Regions from separate parts of the Acidovorax sp. T1 genome, predicted to be linked through region 1. Evidence: predicted binding sites of a transcription regulator. Region 1 holds the regulator's gene; the other holds the start of a gene.
The links. Region 1 encodes FNR, which switches genes on or off when oxygen is low (the NO sensors DNR and NnrR bind a similar motif). Its sites were predicted from a motif close to TTGATNNNNATCAA; they were not measured.
Positions count from the first base shown of each region.

Region 2: the regulator FNR is predicted to act here: its motif matches at 2,141-2,154, upstream of dsrO (sulfate reduction electron transfer complex DsrMKJOP subunit DsrO).

Region 1 is NZ_CP021648.1:2,478,719-2,488,563, forward strand. It holds gene CCX87_RS11600 (HD-GYP domain-containing protein) at 1-70, opposite strand, end outside; gene CCX87_RS11605 (sulfite exporter TauE/SafE family protein) at 258-995, opposite strand; gene hemN (oxygen-independent coproporphyrinogen III oxidase) at 1,026-2,408, opposite strand; gene fnr (fumarate/nitrate reduction transcriptional regulator Fnr) at 2,598-3,320, shown strand; gene CCX87_RS11620 (hypothetical protein) at 3,344-3,637, opposite strand; gene CCX87_RS11625 (FixH family protein) at 3,697-3,969, opposite strand; gene ccoG (cytochrome c oxidase accessory protein CcoG) at 4,045-5,490, opposite strand; gene ccoP (cytochrome-c oxidase, cbb3-type subunit III) at 5,557-6,471, opposite strand; gene CCX87_RS11640 (cbb3-type cytochrome oxidase subunit 3) at 6,496-6,633, opposite strand; gene ccoO (cytochrome-c oxidase, cbb3-type subunit II) at 6,646-7,278, opposite strand; gene ccoN (cytochrome-c oxidase, cbb3-type subunit I) at 7,297-8,736, opposite strand; gene ccoS (cbb3-type cytochrome oxidase assembly protein CcoS) at 8,801-8,938, opposite strand; gene CCX87_RS11660 (heavy metal translocating P-type ATPase) at 8,938-9,845, opposite strand, start outside.
Region 2 is NZ_CP021648.1:1,760,734-1,770,578, reverse strand. It holds gene CCX87_RS08345 ([protein-PII] uridylyltransferase) at 1-1,185, shown strand, start outside; gene CCX87_RS08340 (single-stranded DNA-binding protein) at 1,261-1,578, opposite strand; gene dsrO (sulfate reduction electron transfer complex DsrMKJOP subunit DsrO) at 2,211-2,999, shown strand; gene nrfD (NrfD/PsrC family molybdoenzyme membrane anchor subunit) at 3,014-4,054, shown strand; gene CCX87_RS08325 (tetrathionate reductase subunit A) at 4,175-7,369, shown strand; gene CCX87_RS08320 (response regulator) at 7,431-8,108, shown strand; gene CCX87_RS08315 (ATP-binding protein) at 8,105-9,574, shown strand; gene CCX87_RS08310 (TlpA disulfide reductase family protein) at 9,590-9,845, shown strand, end outside.

The DNA of each region.
Region 1 (9,845 bases):
AGCCCAAATCGAGCTGAACGTACATGCCGACACGAAGCTGGCTGGTATCAATGAAGAGGGAGGAATTCACGACATAAGAGGCGAAACATGGTGATATGAATTCCACCAATGGTTACAGCAATTATCACCATTTCGCCATCCATCCCGCAACTCGCAGCCAAAAAGCTGCACTGTCGGGCAACACTGCGCCACAAAACAGACGAAAGAACCTGCGACTGCTGCCCAGCGCTACTCCGCTCATGCCTGGAAACTATCGACTACCGGCACCAGAGCGAGGGTTTGTAGACCAGGTCCATCCACAACGCCCAGCCTGCAACCCCCACCAGCAATGCGCCCGCCAGACGCGTTCCCCAACTCGCCCGCACGGCATTGAGGTGTGAACGCAACTTGCCCCATACCCAGGGGCCGCCCACCAGCCACAGGCCACTGCCCACACCAAACAGCGCCATGGTGGCAGCGCCCTGCAGCGCGCCCCCGCTGAGCGCTGCAACCAGTAACGCAGAGTAAAGCAATCCGCAGGGCATAAGCGCCCAAAGCACCCCCGCCACCATCAGCCCGCCCGGTGCACGGACAAGGGGTTGCACGCGGCGCCAGGCTGTGCGTCCGGCCTGCTCCACCCAAGCAGGCTGGCGCGCCTGCACCATCATCATCAGGCCCCATGCCATGACCGCAACATGCATCAGGGTCCATACCGGACTTAGGGCCATGGTTTGCTGCGTCAGCCAAGCCAGGCTGTCCATGGCCAGCGCCGCCAAGGCACCCGCCCCCGCATAACCCGACAGGCGCCCGAGGTGGAACGCTAGCAAGCGGTGCGGCAGCGCGCCCCGGGGATGCCACTGCACCGGCCGAGCGGTGAGGTCCCCGGCATCACTGGTGATCGAACACGTCGCCCCTGGACCCACAAGCGCACCACAAGGTGCAGAGCACATGGCCAAGCAATGGGGCCCTCCGGCGAGCCCCATGATCAAGGCCGTTACGGCGAGTGGCGCAAGCATGAAACCTGATACTCCGTTGGATTGGTCACCCTAGATGATGCGCGAAAACCTCGCCCGATTGCGGTCAGCCTGCAAATAGCGGTCAAACACCATCGCGATGCCGCGCACAAAAAACCAGCCCATGGGCGTCACCTTGACGCCCTCGGAATCCAGCACGACAAGGCCTTGCTCGGCCATGGTCTCCAGTTGCTCCAGCTCCGGCGCGAAATACGTCCGAAAATCAATGAGCCACGCCTGCTCCATGGGCTCGAACTGCACTTCGCCCTGGCACATGAGCGCCATGATGACCGCCCTGCGCACCAGGTCGTCGCGGTTCAGTGCCAATCCTCGCACCACCGGCAAACGTCCCTGGTCCAGATGGTCGTAATACTCCTCCAGCGACTTGGCGTTCTGACTATAGGTGGCCCCCACCCTGCCGATCGCTGACACACCCAGGGCAATGAGATCGCAGTCGGGCTGTGTGCTGTAACCCTGAAAGTTGCGGTGCAATCGCCCCTGCCGCTTGGCAACAGCCAGGGCGTCGGTAGGCAGGGCAAAGTGGTCCATGCCCACGTACACATAACCTGCGTCCATGAAGGCATCGAGCGAGCGCGACAGCATGGTCACCTTGGCGGATGCGGCGGGGAGCTCCGTCGAAATGATGCGTCTCTGGGGCTTGAAGCGGTCGGGCAGATGGGCATAGGCATACAGGGCGATCCGGTCGGGGCGCAATTGCGCCACCTGCGCCAACGTGCGGTCGAACGACTCGGGCGTCTGGCGCGGCAGTCCGTAGATCAGATCCACATTCACCGACTCAAAGCCCAAAGCGCGAGATGCCTCCACCAGCGCAAACACCTGCTCTGCCGGCTGGATGCGGTGCACCGCCTTCTGAACCTCGGCATCGAAATCCTGCACGCCGAAGCTCAGCCGGTTAAATCCCAGCTCCGCCAGCACCGCCAGGCGCTCCGCGGTGACAGTGCGGGGATCGACCTCGATGGAATACTCACCACCCGGCGCGAACGTGAAGCTGCGCCGCAACGTTGCCATGAGTTGCCGCAGTCCGTCATCCGAGAGAAAAGTGGGCGTGCCGCCACCCAGGTGCAGCTGACTGACCACCTGCCCGGTGCCGCAGTGGGCTGTGTGCAGATCGATCTCGCGGCTGAGGTAGCGCAAATACACATCGGCACGGTCATGGTGCTTGGTGATGATCTTGTTGCATGCGCAGTAGTAACACAGCGATTCGCAAAACGGAATGTGGACGTACAGGGACAGTGGCAGTGCCATGGCCGTGGTACCCACCCGGCGCTGCGAGAGCGCCAGCACGTAGTCTTCGTGCCCAAACGCCTCCACAAACCGGTCCGCGGTGGGATAGGAGGTATAACGAGGCCCTGGCACGTCAAAACGGCGCAGAAGTTCTGGTGAAACAGCGGTCATGGGAAAATATCCTTGCGTGCACCAGTACTGTGCCGTACCCTTCAATCGACGTCCTTGACCTTAATCAAGAGCACGAAGGGACGCAGCGGTGACAATTTGATTCATATCAGCCACCGGGTCGCAGCGCGGGACAATTGCGTCCCAACAGACATCAGCCAACTATCCCGGCCCAACCAGGTTCCAGTGTCCATGAATCCGCAAACCATCAAAGTCGCCTGCTCCAACTGCAACCTGCGAGAGCTGTGCATGCCCGTGGGTTTGAACGACCAGCAGTTGCAACGCATTGATGACATCGTGGCTGTGCGACGAAAAATCAAGCGTGGCGGCACCCTCTTTCGCAATGGAGAGTCATTCACCTCTCTTTATGCCATTCGCACCGGTTTTTTCAAGACCTGCGTCGCCACTGAAGACGGGCGTGACCAGGTCACGGGTTTTCAGATGGCCGGTGAAATCATCGGGCTCGACGGCATCGTCAACGATCACCACACCTGCGATGCCATCGCCCTCGAAGACGCCGAAGTGTGCGTCATGCCCTTCGATCGCATCGAAGAACTGTCGCGTGAAGTCAATGCCCTGCAACACCATGTTCACAAGATCATGAGCCGCGAAATCGTTCGCGAGCACGGTGTAATGCTTTTGCTCGGCAGCATGCGCGCGGAAGAACGCCTCGCTGCGTTCCTTCTCAATCTGGTGCAACGCCTGCACGCCCGTGGGTTCTCGCAATCCGAGCTGGTATTGCGGATGACGCGGGAAGAAATTGGCAGTTACCTGGGACTCAAACTGGAAACCGTGAGCCGCACGTTCTCGAAATTTGTGGAGGACGGCACCGTGGAAGTCAAACAGCGCCATGTCCGCATTCTGGATACCGAGGCCCTCAGGCGCATCGTCAACAATCAGCAGGCCTGCCACTGATCGTCATACAGAAATGTGCCCCCTTACGGGCACGATGAAACCTTGTGGCAATCGTCCGGCCGTGCCTCTGGGGGCACCGGGCAGCGGTTGAGTTCAAAGGATGACATGGACAGCAGTGTCGTCAGCGCACTGGCAAGCATGGTAACAATCCAGAAGACAAAGAACGCAAGGGTATAAACGCCCTGGCGCGACAGCGTCAATGGCTGGCCAAACCAATGCAGATCCTGCGGATCCACCATGGCAAAAACCAGCATTTCCAGAATGCCCGCCACCAGAAAGGCAGGCCATGCAATCCACATCAAGCGTTGTTTCCACATCGTCTTGTCTCCTAAGATTTTTCTGAAGTGATGTGCATCCACCAGGCTGGCATTGAATCTCAGCGAGGTTGGTCCCCGGCAGGTGTCGCCGCGTGGTTGCGGGCCTTGAGTGCCGGGGCCAGGCTTTTTTCAGGCTGCGCCAGCGTCTGGTTGATCTCCATTCCCTTGCGGTAATAGTCTTCCTCAACGACAGGGTCCGGCCGACTGACGGCGAGCCACAACGTGACGAATCCGGCAATCACCACAATGACCGGCCCGGCAATCACCAGCCAGACATGACCAAACTTCCACCAAGGCTGCGGTTCAGAAGCAACAACGGGGCTGGATGACATAAAACCTCCTCAGCTTGTCAGCAATACAGATCACAAGACACCACGGAACCTGCAGTGACCTGCAGTGACCTGCATTTAACGCGGCACCAGGAAAATGGATTTTTCGGTCACTTTGCCACCGCCTTCCAGTGCCGAAATATCGAAATGAATCGCATGGGAACCAGGAGCCGCCGATCCATAAGGAATCTGGAGTCGCACGGCCACCCAGCGGGATTCTGCGGCGCCAATGTCGACCTCCTGCTCAGAGGCCACTTCAAGGCCCTCCAGCCCGTTCGCTGAAATGCGATAGCGCTGCGCGGCCTCGGTGGCATTCATGATTTGCAGCCGATAGACATTTTCCAGCTTACCCCCGGCAACAATGCGGGACAAGGCGGCACGGTCACGCACGATATCCACTTTCAGGGGGGTGCGCGTTGTCAAGCTGGCCAGCATGCCCACGCACAAGGCCACCAGAACCGCGGTGTAAATGAGCACGCGGGGGCGCAAGACATGCCGCAGGATTTGCGATTGGCTCCAGCGATTGAGCACACCATTCTGGGTCGAATACCGTATCAACCCCTTGGGGTAGTTCATCTTGTCCATGACGGTGTTGCACGCATCCACGCACAGGCCGCAGCCGATGCACTCATATTGCAAACCCTTGCGGATGTCGATGCCCACCGGACATACCTGCACACACAGCGTGCAGTCGATGCAGTCGCCCAGGCCCTTGGCCTTGTAATCCACCGTCTTGACCCGGGGACCACGCGGCTCGCCTCGGGCTTCATCGTAGGTCACGATCAGCGTATCGCGATCGAACATTGCGCTCTGGAACCGCGCATAGGGGCACATGTATTTGCACACCTGCTCCCGCAGAAAGCCCGCGTTGCCATAGGTGGCCAAGCCATAGAAAACCACCCAGAAAATCTGCCAGCCGCCGGAAAAAGCCAGCAACTCGGGACCCAGTTCCCGGATCGGCACGAAGTAACCCACAAAGGTGAATCCCGTCCAAACGGACACTGTCACCCACACGGTTTGCTTCAGGAACTTCTTGCGGATCTTCTCGAAAGTCCAGGGACTCGCATCCAGTCGCAGACGCGCACTGCGATCACCCTCGATCTTGTGCTCTATCCACATGAACATCTCGGTGTAGACCGTTTGTGGACACGCAAATCCGCACCACAAGCGACCGGCCACCGCCGTGAACAGAAACAGCGAGAGCGCCGAAATGATCAGCAACCCCGTCAGGTAAATGAAATCCTGCGGGTAAAGGACCAGTCCAAAAATATAGAACCGGCGGGCCCCCAGATCAAACAGCACCATCTGGCGCTGGCCCCACTCAAGCCACGGCAACCCATAAAAAACAAGCTGCGTGAGAAACACCATGACCCAGCGCCAGCGCGCAAAGTACCCGCTGATCGATCGCGGGTAAATCTTCTTTTGCGCCTCGTAGAGGGAAACGAATTCACCCTCTGCCGATGGCTCGGGTGTAGCCGCCGCGATGGGGATGACCTTGCGCAGTGGCCTGTCAGGTGATGTCATGGTGCGGGCCGTAAGAGCAGAAAAAACATATCGGGCGGCCCCACCAAGGTCGGGGCCGCCCTGATTTCAGCGGGCTGCTACGGGCTTGTTGGACAAGCCCCATACGTACGATGCGAGCACGCCGATCTGCGCATCGGTCAGCTTGTCGGCTTGCGCTGGCATCTGGTTGACCTTGCCGCTATTGATCATGGCTGCAATGGCAGCTTCGCCCCAGCCGTGCAACCAGATGTCGTCCGTGAGGTTGGGGGCGCCCAAGGCCTGATTGCCCTTGCCGTCCATGCCATGGCAGGCGGCGCATGAGACGAACTTGGACTTGCCCAGCGATGCCCGCAAAGAATCATGCGGACTGCCCGACAGACTCAGCACGTAATGCGACAGATTGCGCACATCTTCCGGCGAACCCACTGCGGCAGCCATGGGAGGCATGTTGCCGATCCGCCCCTTCTCCAGGGTCTCGCGGATTTTCTCGGGCGTGCCGCCATGCAGCCAGTCGTTGTCGGCCAGGTTGGGGAAACCCTTGCTGCCGCGCGCATCCGAACCGTGGCACTGGGCGCAGTTGTTCATGAACAGGCGCTCGCCAATGGCATGGGCCTGGGGGTCCACCGCCACATCTTCCGGCTTCATCGAAGCAAAGCGTGCATACAGGGGCTCGATTTCCGTCTTGGCCTTGGCCATTTCGGCCTCGTATTCACCGAGTTGCGTCCAGTTCAGCTTGCCCGTGAAGGTGCCAAGGCCGGGGTAGGCAGCCAGATAACCCAGGCCGAAGACGATGGTGATGACAAACAGCCACACCCACCAGCGTGGCAGAGGGTTGTTCATTTCGACCAGATCCTCGTCCCAGACGTGGCCTGTGGTGTTGTCGGCCGTGGCCTTCACTTTCTTGCGGCCCGCCATCCAAAGCAGGATGCCGCAGGCGATGATGCCGACCAGGGTCAGCGTGGTCACAAAGACCGACCAGAAATTGCTGGTGAAGTCACTCATGGGGTGTTCTCGTTCTGGTGAAGGTCAATCTTGCTCGAAGGGCAGGCGGGCTGCCTCATCAAACCGGGACTTGTTGCGGCCCCTGTAGGCCCAGAGCCAGATGCCAATAAAGCAGGCCATCGATGCCAAGGTGGCGACGATGCGCATGGTCGTGATGTCCATGGCCAATCTCCTTTATTTGAGCGCGCGGCCCATGACTTGAAGGTACGCAACCAGGGCATCCATTTCGGTCTTGCCCTTGACGTCGGCGGCAGACGCTGCGATCTGCTCGTCGGTATAGGGCACGCCCACGGTCCGCAAGGCCTTCATGCGCGGAGCCACATCGGCCGGATCAATGGCGTTCTTCTCCAGCCATGGATACGCGGGCATGTTGGACTCGGGCACCACGTCACGCGGATTGTTCAGGTGGATGCGATGCCATTCATCGCTGTACTTGCCACCCACGCGATGCAGATCAGGGCCCGTGCGCTTGCTGCCCCACTGGAAGGGGTGGTCATAGACAAACTCGCCAGCCACCGAGTAGTGGCCATAGCGCAGGGTTTCGGCGCGGAACGGACGGATCATCTGCGAGTGGCAGTTGTAGCAACCCTCGCGGATATAGATGTCGCGGCCCACCAATTGCATGGAGCTATAGGGCTCCACGCCCTTGACCGCCTCGGTCGTAGATTTCTGGAAGAACAGGGGCACGATTTCCACCAGGCCGCCAATGGCGATCACCAGCAAAATCAGCACGATCATCAGAAAGTTGTTGGTTTCCACCTTCTCGTGGGTGAAGCCGCCAGAAGCATTTTGGTTGTTGTCAGACATGAATAGGCTCCTTGGGGCTCAGGCGTGGGCAGCGTTCACGGCGGGAATCGCCACCTTGACCGAACGCCCCGAAATAGCGGTGGCCCACACATTCCAGGCCATGACGATCATGCCGCCCAGATACAGCAGACCACCGGCCACACGGATCACATAGAACGGATAAGTGGCCTTGACGCTTTCCACGAAGGTATAGGTCAAGGTGCCGTCCGCATTGATGGCTCGCCACATCAGGCCCTGCATCACGCCGGCAATCCACATGGCGGCGATGTACAGCACGATGCCGATGGTGGCCATCCAGAAGTGCAGCTCAATGGCCTTGATGGAATGCATCTTTTCCCGGCCAAACAGGCGGGGAACCAGGTAGTAGAGCGAACCCATGGTGATCAGGCCCACCCAGCCCAGGGCGCCGGAGTGCACATGGCCCACCGTCCAGTCGGTGTAGTGGCTCAGGGCATTGACGGTCTTGATGGACATCATCGGGCCTTCGAACGTGGACATGCCGTAGAACGACAGCGACACGATCAGGAAGCGCAGGATGGGGTCGTCACGCAGCTTGTGCCATGCGCCCGACAAGGTCATGATCCCGTTGATCATGCCGCCCCAGCTGGGGGCCAGCAGGATGAGCGAGAACACCATGCCCACCGATTGCGTCCAGTCGGGCAGCGCGGTGTAGTGCAGGTGGTGTGGGCCGGCCCACATGTAGGTGAAGATCAGTGCCCAGAAGTGGACGATGGACAGGCGGTAGCTGTACACCGGACGGCCCGCCTGCTTGGGAATGAAGTAATACATCATGCCCAGGAAGCCCGTGGTGAGGAAAAAGCCCACGGCATTGTGGCCGTACCACCATTGCACCATGGCATCCTGAACACCCGCGTAGGCCGAATAGCTCTTCATGAAGCCGGCCGGAATGGCTGCGCTGTTGACGATGTGCAGCAAGGCCACCGCCAGGATGAAGGCCCCGAAGAACCAGTTGGCCACATAGATGTGCTTGACCTTGCGCGTGCCCACGGTGCCAAAAAACACGATGGCATAGGACACCCAGGTGACGGCAATCAGGATGTCAATCGGCCATTCCAGCTCGGCGTATTCCTTGCCCTGGGTGTAGCCCAGGGGCAGGCTGATGGCCGCCGCCACGATGACCAGTTGCCAGGCCCAGAACGTGAACGCGGCCAGCGAGGGCGCGAACAGGCGCGTCTGGCAGGTGCGCTGCACCACGTAGTAGCTGGTGGCAAACAGCCCGCAACCACCGAACGCAAAGATCACCGCGTTGGTGTGCAGCGGGCGCAAGCGCCCGTAGCTCAGCCAGGGAATGCCGAAATTGAGCTCTGGCCAAGCCAGCTGGGCGGCGATGATGACGCCCACCAGCATGCCAACCACCCCCCACACCACGGCCATGATAGAAAACTGTCGCACCACCGTATCGCTGTAGTGCACAGCCATTGTTTTTGGAGAATCCATCGGGCACCTCGTTTGATTACTGGAATAGTTTTGTCCAAGCAGGGTTATTCAACATTGATGCATGTCAATCGTCCCGAAAAATGCGTTCGCCTTCTTGCTCCACGCTCTCGAACTGGCCGTGGTAAACCGCCCACCACAGGCCCGCAAGAACCATCAGCACCAAAATGACCGACAAGGGGATCAGCAAATACAGGATGTCCATCAGACCGGGTCCAGGGAAGATTGGGAGGCAGAGGTCATGGGTGCGGGGCCTTTCATCGGCTGCTGCGGGTTCACCCCCACCACCTGCACACCGGGCAGGGATTGGGACAAACGGGCGGCATTCAGCACCACCAGCAGCGAACTGAGCGCCATGCCCAGCCCCGCCAGCCAGGCCGGCATCCAGCCGACCAATGCCAAGGGAACACACACCGCGTTGTAGCCCGCAGCCCACCATAGATTCTGCTTGACCACCCGCAAGGTGCGGCGCGCCAGCAGCACAGATTGCGCAACCAGCAACAGGCTGCCACCCAGCACCACAAAATCAGCGCGCGCCTGGGCCAGCGGCACCGAGCGGCCAAAGGCAAACGACACATTCGCCCCCGCCAGAACCGGGCCATCGTTGAGGCCATCGCCCACCATGGCCACATGGCGCCCCTGTGCCTGCAGCCGCTGCAGGGCGGCCAGCTTGTCCTGGGGCGTGCATTCGCCCTGGGCCTGGGCGATGCCCGCCTGCGCGGCAACCCGCTGCACCGCACCCAGCCGGTCTCCCGACAGGATCTGCACCGCGACGCCCGACTGCTGCAAGGCACGCACCACGTCAGGGGCCTCGGGCCGCACGTCCTCGATCACATCGAAGCGTGCCAACTCGGTGAACTGGCCGTCGCTCCCCTGCCCCGAAAGCACCACCTGCAGCGCCTCTGCGCCGTCCTGCGCGGCCACGCCGGCATGGCGGGCCGAGCCCAGCCGCAGCAAGCGTGGGGGAAGCGCGCCCTGTGCGTCGTGGATTTCAGCAGTCAGCCCCAGGCCGGCATCCTCGCGCAGGTTCACGGCGCTCCAGCGCGCGCTGGCCACGGGCGCCGCCGCCACGATGGCGCGCGAGGCCGGGTGCATGGATTGCCGCGCCAGTG
Region 2 (9,845 bases), 720 kb from region 1:
GAGTACCCGTTTTGCTCGCAGCTTGCCGCTGGCTGGGACAAACCATGGATTCTTTATGTGGCGGCCCTTTTCCACGACATCGGCAAGGGCCGCGGCGGCGACCATTCGCAGATCGGCGCCATGGAAGTGCGGCGCTTTTGCCGACAGCATGGCGTGGACCGCGAAGATGCCCGGCTCATCGAGTTCCTGGTGCGCGAGCACCTCACCATGAGCACGGTGGCGCAAAAGCAGGACCTGAGTGATCCGGACGTGATTGCCGCCTTTGCCCAACGTGTCGGCAATGAGCGCAACCTCACGGCCATGTACCTGCTCACGGTGGCAGACATCCGTGGCACCAGCCCCAAGGTCTGGAACGCCTGGAAAGGCAAGCTGCTGGAAGACCTGTACCGCGCCACCCTGCGCACGCTGGGTGGCCGGGCCCCCGACGCAGCCGCCGAGATCGAGGCCCGCAAGCGCGAGGCGCTGGTGTTGCTGGCACTCAACGCCCTGCCCTTCGAGGCGCACAAGGCGCTGTGGGCAACGCTGGATGTGAGCTACTTCATGCGCCACGAGGCGGCCGACATTGCATGGCACACCCGCCACCTCTCTCGCCATGTCGGCGCACCCCAGCCCGTGGTGCGCGCGCGCCAGTCGCTCGCGGGCGAGGGATTGCAGGTGATGGTTTACGCGCCCGATCAGGCAGACCTGTTTGCCCGCATCTGCAGCTACTTTGACCGTGCCGGCTTCAGCATTCTGGATGCACGCGTGCACACGGCCAACAACGGCCATGCGCTCGACACCTTCCAGGTGGTGGCCTCTGCCCAGCCAGGCCATTACCGCGAACTCACGCACATGGTCGAAAGCGACCTGATGCGCGCCATCGAAACCGGTGGCCCGCTGCCCGAGCCGGCCGTGCGGCGCGTGTCACGCCGCGTCAAGAGCTTTCCGGTGGCACCAAGGGTGACCTTGCGCCCCGACGAAAAAGCCCAGCGCTGGCTGCTGGGCATCTCGGCCAGCGACCGCGCCGGTTTGCTTTATCTGGTGGCGCGCGTGCTGGCACGCCACCAGCTCAGCGTGCAACTGGCCAAGGTGAGTACGCTGGGGGAACGTGTCGAAGACACCTTTCTGATCCAGGGACCCGAGCTGCAAAGCAACGCGCGGCAGATCGAGATCGAGACCGAGTTGCTGCAGGCGCTCTCGGCCTGAGCGAGTCTGAATGTGTGCCCGGGTGTCCGCCCGCCGACGCAGTGTTGACGGGTGGGCCCAGGCATCTCCAGGCGATCACGCCGGGTGGCTGTCGCTGGCGTCGTAAGCGGTCAGCACACGGTGCGCCACCATGTCCAGAGCAGGCCGGGTGTTGCCCTGCTTGTCTGTCCAGACCCGTGGCGTAAGCCCACCGGCCAGGGCAATGGGTTCGCCCTCTCCCAGCGCCTGCAGGGCCGAGCACACAGCGGGCTCAAAACCGATCACATTCACGATCAGCGTTTCGCCATCGCCACTGGCGGCCAGCACCTTGGCCACGGCAAAGGGCTTGCCTGCCTTGTCGATGCGCTGTTCCGCCGGCCCAAAAAGCTTTCCGGCAACAAGTCCACTGATCATGAGATTTCCAATTGGGGGAATAAGAACGGTGCCACGCAGGTTGACCCTGAACGCGTGTAAAAAAGCCCAAAGCCAATTGGCCAGGGACTTTGGGTAGTTTGCCATCCACTTGCCAACCATGGCAGGCGCGGCGGGGCTCCAACTGCGCGCACACACCCAAGGCAATGCGTTGAAACAGGATTTTTGAAGTGGTCGCAGGCTTGCGGCAACGACTCCAGAAAATCAGCCCCAAACCCGCCCCAACGCGGATTCTGTCACAGATCTTCGCCCTCTTTTGCCCCCATCCAAGCCCACTTTTGTCGGGTCGGAGGGGCGCAGCGGCCAGCTGGCGAGCCGGCAAAGAGCCCCCCCGCTTCCCAAACGACTGCCCGGTAGCCATTGCTCATCGGGTCTGGCCACAGCCACACTGAAAACGGCCGCCAATCCTGGGTTCAATCGCCGGGAGCAAATCGCCTGGCATTCCGCAGCAATACACTCAAGATTATTTAATATTTCATTAATATATGAATATTAAAATCATAAGTTTTGCATAAAATTAAACACAAAATATTAACTTGTTTGCTTGACATACATCAACACAATATATATCCGCGGAAGAAATAATAATCGAAACAGAATATCAGGTAATGTTTATGTCCACACCCACACCCTCCCCTCGTCCCCAAGCCTTGAACACGCCGCAACTTGGCAAGCGCACGTTCCTGCAGGAGCTTGTGGGCATGGCCACGGCTTTTGGCTTGGCAGGTGCCGGCCACGCTGCCAGCCCTTCCGCCACCACCCAGCCCCCGCGCCGCCCTGGCATGGAGGGCAAACGCTTCGGCATGCTGGTGGACATGCGCAAGTGCATCGGCTGTCAGGCCTGCACGGTGAGCTGCTCGGTGGAAAACCTGCCACCTATCGGCCAGTTCCGCACCACGGTGCTGCAGTACGAGATCGACAAGCCCGGCGGCGCGGCACCCGCCATGGTCAGCCTGCCACGCCTGTGCAACCACTGCGACGAGCCGCCCTGCGTGCCCGTGTGTCCGGTGCAGGCCACCTTTCAGCGCACCGACGGGATCGTGCTGGTGGACAACGAGCGCTGCGTGGGCTGCGGTTATTGCGTGCAGGCCTGCCCCTACGATGCACGCTTCATCAACCACGAGACGCAAACGGCCGACAAGTGCACCTTTTGCGAGCACCGGCTGGAAGTCGGACTGCTGCCGGCCTGCGTGGAAAGCTGCGTGGGCGGCGCGCGGGTGATCGGCGACCTGAACGACCAGGACAGCGAGATCAACCGCCGCATGGCCGAGCACAAGGATGAGATCAAGGTGCTCAAGCCCGGCATGAACACGGCGCCGCGCGTGTACTACATCGGCCTGCCCGACGAGTTCGTCAACGGCGTGGACGGCCAGGCCAGCGTGCGCCTGGTGTCCGAGCACTAACGAAGGAGCCGACCATGCAGATCATCGAACTTCTGACCCCGCATTACGAAGCCGCCTGGCTGCCTTGGGCAGTGCAGTATTTCTTTCTGGCCGGTGTGGCCACGGGTGCAGCCCTGCTTACCGCCTTGTGCAGCTGGGGCTCAACCGGCAGCTCCTTGCAGCGCCTGCTGCCGGTGGCCGTGCTGACGCTTGCCGTCAGCGCCATTGCCGCGCCCGTGTCGCTGCTGGCCGACCTGCATCAGCCTGCCCGTTTTTGGCACTTCTATGCCCATTTCACGCCCTGGTCGTGGATGTCGGTGGGCGCGCTGCTGCTGCCGGTGTTTGTCATGCTGTCCGTGGCCCTGTGCGCCAGCTGGTGGCTGGGCAAGACCCACTGGATGCGCCTGCTGTCTCCGCTGCTGGTGCTCTCGGCGCTGTCCATTACGGTCTATACAGGTGCCGAAATGATGGCAGTGCGCTCACGCCCGCTGTGGAACACGATGTGGGTACCGGTCAACCTGGCGCTTACCGGCTGGCTGGCCACGGTGGGCGTGGCCTTCGTGCTGGAGCGCTTCTTGCCCGCCGCGCTGCGCCCCGGTGCCGCCGCCCTGCAGTTGCTTCGCGGCTTGGGGCTGGCACTGGCCGCTGCGCTGGTGGCCGTGGCCACGGCCTGGGCGTTGACGGGGATGAACGGTGGCAGTCCGTCCTTCGACGCAGCGCTGCGCCTGTGGAACGACTTCCCCGTCTGGCGCATGACCATGGTGGGTTCTGCCATTGGCGGCGCAGCCGTGGTGGGTGCGCTGCTGCGTGGCCGCCATCGGCTGGGTGCCAGAGGCTACACGCTGGTGCTGGGCCTGGGGCTGGCTGCCAGCGCCTGGGTCTTCCGCTGGGCACTGTTCATGGGCGTGCAGGGGGTTCCGAAGTTTGGCGCAGGCCTGTACCTGTACCACATGCCATTGGGCGGCGACGGCCTCTTGGGCATGGTCGGCGTGGCCGGACTGTGCGTGGCGCTGGTGGCGCTGGCCAGCTGGGCACTGGAGCTGTTTCCCGCCCGTCAGGCCAAGGCAGTCGCCTGACGGTGATCCTTGCCTTAGATATCCATTCAAATTGGCATAAAACCCAATGCAGACAAGCGCTAGCAGCTATATAAATAATAGCATTAGATGGCTGCTGCGCTGACCTGAAAGAGACTTCCCATGACCGACAAAAACCAACCTCCCGTTCCTCAACACGCTGGCAGCACTGACACCAGCCCCGAAATGAACCGCCGCCGCATGCTGCTGCGCGGCGGCGCCGTGGCCGGTGGCCTGGCTGCGTTTGCCGCCGGATACGGCGAGACGGTGGTCAAGGGAGCCAAGGGCCTGGTTACGGGCACATCCGGCACACCCACCAAAAGCGCCACACGCGGAAACGCACTGACACCAGAGTTCCGCATCGACCCCGTGACGGGCCAGCTCACCACCCAGCCTGGCCAGGTGGTCAGCCCCAGCAGCTGCCTGGGCTGCTGGACACAGTGCGGTATCCGTGTGCGTGTCGACACCGGGCACAACCAAATCCTGCGCGTCGCCGGCAACCCCTACCACCCGCTGGCCACCACGCACCATGCACCCATGGAAACGCCGGTGCGTGAGGTGTACGCCATGCTGGGCGGCGACAACGGCCTGGAAGGCCGCGCCACCAGCTGTGCGCGCGGCTCGGCCATGTTCGAGCACCAGACCGCACCGCATCGCGTGCTGCAGCCGCTCAAGCGGGTGGGCCCGCGCGGCTCGGGCCAATGGAAGACCATCGCGTTCGAGGATCTGGTCAAGGAAATCTGTGAAGGCGGCGACCTGTTCGGCGAAGGCCATGTGGACGGACTGCGGGCCATCCGCGATGTGCAAACGCTGATCGACCCCGAGAACCCCGAATACGGCCCAAAGGCCAACCAGCTACTGGTGACCGATGCCTCCAACGAAGGTCGCACGCCCTTGATCAACCGCTTTGCCCGCCAGTCTTTTGGCACCGTGAACGTGTCCAACCACGGCGCCTACTGCGGCCAGACCTACCGGGTGGGCACGGCAGCCGCCTTGGGCAACCTTGCCGGCATGCCCCACGGCAAGCCAGACTGGAAGTACTCGCGTTTCGGCCTGTTTATCGGCACCGCGCCGGCACAGGCTGGCAACCCCTTTCAGCGAATGGGACGTGAGCTGTCCGAGGCACGCTCGCGTGCACAGAACACGTACCAGTACGTGGTTGTCTCGCCCATCCTGCCCATGTCCTCCAGCCATGCGGCAGGTGACAACAACCGCTGGTTGCCCATCAAGCCCACCACCGATCTCGCTCTGGTCATGGGCATGATCCGCTGGATCATTGACAACGAGCGCTACGACGCCCGGTTCCTCAGCCAGCCCGGTCCGTCCGCCATGGCCGCCGCAGGCGAGGCCGCGTGGAGCAACGCCAGCCACCTGCTGATCAACGATGCGAAGCATCCGCGTTACGGGCAGTTCTTGCGCGGAGCGGACTTGGGGCTGCCCCTGCCCGAGCCGGTGGACGAGAAAACACCCGCCGAAGATGTGTATGTGGTGCAACTGGCCGACGGCAGCCTTGCCCCGCACACCGTGGCCCAGCCCGCTGAGCTGGTGGTGCAGCGCGACTTCACCCCGATCAAGGCAGCCGACGCCACCGAGGAGCCCGCGCCGATGGCCGTCTGCACATCGTTCGTCAAACTGCGCGAAGAAGCGCGGCGCCAGACGCTGCAGGAATACTCGGACAAGTGCGGCGTGCCGGTGAAGGACATTGAAGATCTGGCGCGCGAATTCACCAGCCACGGCAAGCAGGCCGTGGCCAACTCGCACGGCGGCACCATGAGCGGTGCAGGTTTTTACACCGCCTACGCCATCGCCATGCTGAACAACCTGATCGGCAACCTCAACGTCAAGGGCGGCTGGGTTCTTGATGCCGGCCCCTTCGGCCCCTTTGGCCCTGGCCCGCGCTACAACTTTGCGCAGTTCCCTGGCGCGGTCAAACCCACGGGTGTGGCCCTTTCACGCACGCGCTTCCCCTACGAAAAAACCAGCGAATTCAAACGCAAAAAGGAAGCCGGCCAGAACCCCTATCCCGCCAAGGCTCCGTGGTATCCCGCCCCCGGGGGCATGAGCAGCGAAATGCTGGCCGCCGGCCTGCTGGGCTACCCCTACCCGGTGAAGGCGTGGGTCAACCACATGAGCAACCCGGTGTATGCCATCTGCGGTTTCGAGAACACGCTGGTGGACGCCATCAAAGACCCGAAGAAGCTGCCGCTGTTCATCTCGGTGGACCCGTTCATCAACGAGACCTCGGCCCTGGCCGACTACATCGTGCCCGACACCGTGACCTACGAGAGCTGGGGCATCGGCGCCCCATGGGCCGACGTGGTTGCCAAGAGCTCTACCGTGCGCTGGCCCGTGGTCGAACCCGCCACCGCCAGGACCACCGACGGCAAGCCCGTGAGCTTTGAAAGCTTCGTGTTCGCTGTCGCCAAACAGCTGGGCCTTCCCGGCTTCGGCAAGAACGCCATGAGCACCAAAGAGGGCGAACCGCTGGACCTGGAGTCGTCCGAAGACTTCTACCTGCGTGGCATGTGCAACATTGCCTACCAGGCCGGCAAGCCTGTGCCCGAAGCCAGCGAGGACGACATCGCCATCACCGGCCTCACCCGCTGGATGCCCGATCTGGAAAAGCGCCTCAAACCCGAGGAAGTGCGCCGCGTTGCCATGGTGATGAGCCGCGGCGGGCGCTTCGACAAGATCGACGACGCCTGGAATGGCGAACAGGTCAAGGCCGCCCACAAGTTCCCGGTGCAGCTTTGGCACGAAGGCCTGGCCAAGATGCGCCACTCGATGACAGGCGAGCGCTACGTGGGCTGCCCCACCTGGTACCCCACCCGCTTTGCCAGCGGTACGAGCATGCGCGAGCATTTCCCCGAAAGCGACTGGCCGCTCACCCTGAGCTCCTACAAATCCAACCTGATGAGCTCGATGTCGATTGCGGCCTCGCGCCTGCGCCAGGTGCACCCACACAACCCCATCAGCCTCAACAGGGACGACGCGGCCCGGCTGGGCATTGCCAACGGCGACCGCATCGAGGTCAGCACCCCCGGAGCGCGTGTGCAAGGCGTGGCACTGGTGCGTGGGGGCATTGCACAGGGGGCAGTGGCCATCGAATACGGTTACGGACACAAGCAACTGGGTGCCGTGGCCCATACCGTGGATGGCAAGCTCACCGCCCACAACCCGCAGCACGGTCAGGGCGTGAATCTGAACAGCCTGGGCTTTGCCGACCCTACGCGGCCCGCCAAGGACAACGTCTGGATTGACTGGGTGTCGGGCGCGGTGGTTCGGCAGGGGCTGCCGGTCAAAGTGCGGCGCGTGTAAGGGAGGCCGGCCAGCAGGGCCGCCTTCCTACAATGCACGCACTCCCCCACAGCCGCACTCCATGCACATTCTGATCGTCGAAGACAACACCCTGGTTGCCAGCGGCATCCAGACCGGGCTGGAACTGCATGGCTTCACCAGCGACACGGCGGCCAGCGTGGCCCAGGCCAGAGCCCACATGGCCCGCCGTGACTTTGATGCCTGCGTGCTGGACCTGGGCCTGCCCGATGGCGACGGCATCGACCTGCTGCGCCACTGGCGCGCGCAGGGGCGGGATGTGCCGGTGCTCATCCTCACCGCACGCGGCACCATCGAGGACAAGATGGCCGGTTTTCAGACGGGCACCGATGACTACCTGACCAAGCCCTTCGATCTGCAGGAGCTGGTGATGCGACTGCGCGCGTTGCTGCGCCGCGCGGGCGGGCGTGCCGGCGATCTGATGATGCTGGGCGACTGCCAGGTCAACATGGCGACGGGCGAGATCTCCCGCGAAGGCAAGCCCGTGGAGATTGCGCGCCGCGAATGGGCGCTGCTGTCGGCACTGGTGCAGGCGCGCGGGCGCGTGCTGAGCCCGGCGCAGCTGCACAACAGTCTCTATGGACTGGACCTGGACGTGGGCAGCAACACCGTCAACGTGCACGTGCACCACCTGCGCAAGAAGCTGGGTGCCGACGTGATCGACACCGTGCGCGGTCAAGGTTTTCGCCTTGGCGCCCGCTACTGCGACAGCACGACATGACGCCCCTGCCGAAAAGTCTGCGCCTGCGTTTGGTGCTGGGCCTGAGCCTCACCATGTGCCTCATCTGGGGCGGCGTGGCGGCCTGGCAATTCACCAACATGCAGCGCGAACTGCGCACCATGCTGGACGATCGGCTGATCGCCTCGGCCCGAATGGTGGCAGGCATCGTGGTGCAGTTCCAACCCATGCAACTGGCCACCGCACCGCGTGCGCAAAACGATGCACTGCTCTCGGTGATAGCGCGCGATGGCGTGGCCTGCGAGGTGAGCCTGGTTCGCAGCGAGGTGGATTTTTTGCCCATCGCCAGAACCAACAATATTCCTGACATGGCGTCCGCAGGCAGCGCGGGTTTTGGCCAGATCACCAAGGGCGGAAAGCAGTGGCGCACCTATGTGCTGGAGGAAAACGGCGTGCGCGTGGCCACCGCCGACCGGCTGGACATGCGCGATCATCTGGTGCAGACCTTCCTGCGCTCGCTGGTGCTGCCTTTTGCCCTGGCGCTTGTCGGCGTCCTGCTGCTCACGTGGTGGATCTGCACGCTCAGCCTGCAGCCACTGCAGCGTTTGCGCGACGAGCTGGCTGAACGCCCGCCGCAAGACCCAACGCCCGTCAAGTCAGGCCACGACATCAAGGAACTGGCCCCGCTCGTCGACAGCCTGAACCAGCTGCTGGAGCGCATGGACGCCAGCATTGAACATGAACGCCGCTGGACCACAGATGCGGCACACGAGCTGCGCACCCCCCTCACGGCCATCAAGACCCATGTGCAAGTCGCGCAAATGGCGCTGGCTGCCAATACACCGAATGCCCCGCAGGACAGGGTGGCCAACGCCTTGCGCCAGGCGGGTGAGGGCATCGACCACATGCACGCAACGCTGGAGCAGCTACTGCAGCTGGCTCGCGTGGAAACGGCCACTGCCGGCGACACGCGCCACACAGTGGGTACCGATATTGCGCAAGCCTTTCGACTGGCCTGCCGGCAATCCCTGCACCGCGCCAAAAACGAAGGCAGCGCAGTGCCCGCCATAACGCTGGACGCGCGCGAGGTGCCGTCCGAGCCCGCGGCCTGGGAAACCGTCCAGTTGCCCCTGGCGCCGGCGCTGCTGACCTGCGCCATCACCAACCTTGTAGACAACGCACTGCGCTACCACCGTGGCCCGACATCCGTGAGCGCCACGCTGCAATGGCACGCAGGCACCGCTGGCGACGGGCAGGTGGAAATTTGCGTGCGTGACCAGGGGCCGGGCCTCACGGCAGATGAATGCGGGCAGGCGCTGAAGCGCTTTTGGCGCAAGTCTGGCAGCGATCCGGGCAGTGGACTGGGGCTGACCATCGTGCACCGCATCGCAGAAAGTGCGGGCGGCACGCTGGTGCTGGAGCCCGGCACACCCGGCCTGGTCGCCCGGCTGCGGCTGCCCACTTGCGCTGCAGATGCCGCCCCTGCGCATGGCATTGCACCAGGCTGAAAAGGACTGACGACCATGGAACGCATGCTGCATTTAGGCCCGCTGGTGCTGCCCTGGGCACTGCTCATCATGCTGGCCGGCTGGCAACTGGGCGTCTGGGTGCATGAACGCCTGTCCGTGCGCCGGGGCCTTGCGCCCGGCCCGCACGGCTGGCGAATGGCTCTTGTGGCGCTGCTGGCAGCGCGCCTGGGCTTTGTGCTGCGCTACACCGATGAATATGTCGCTGCACCCTGGTCGATCATCAACATCCGCGACGGTGGCTGGGAACCCT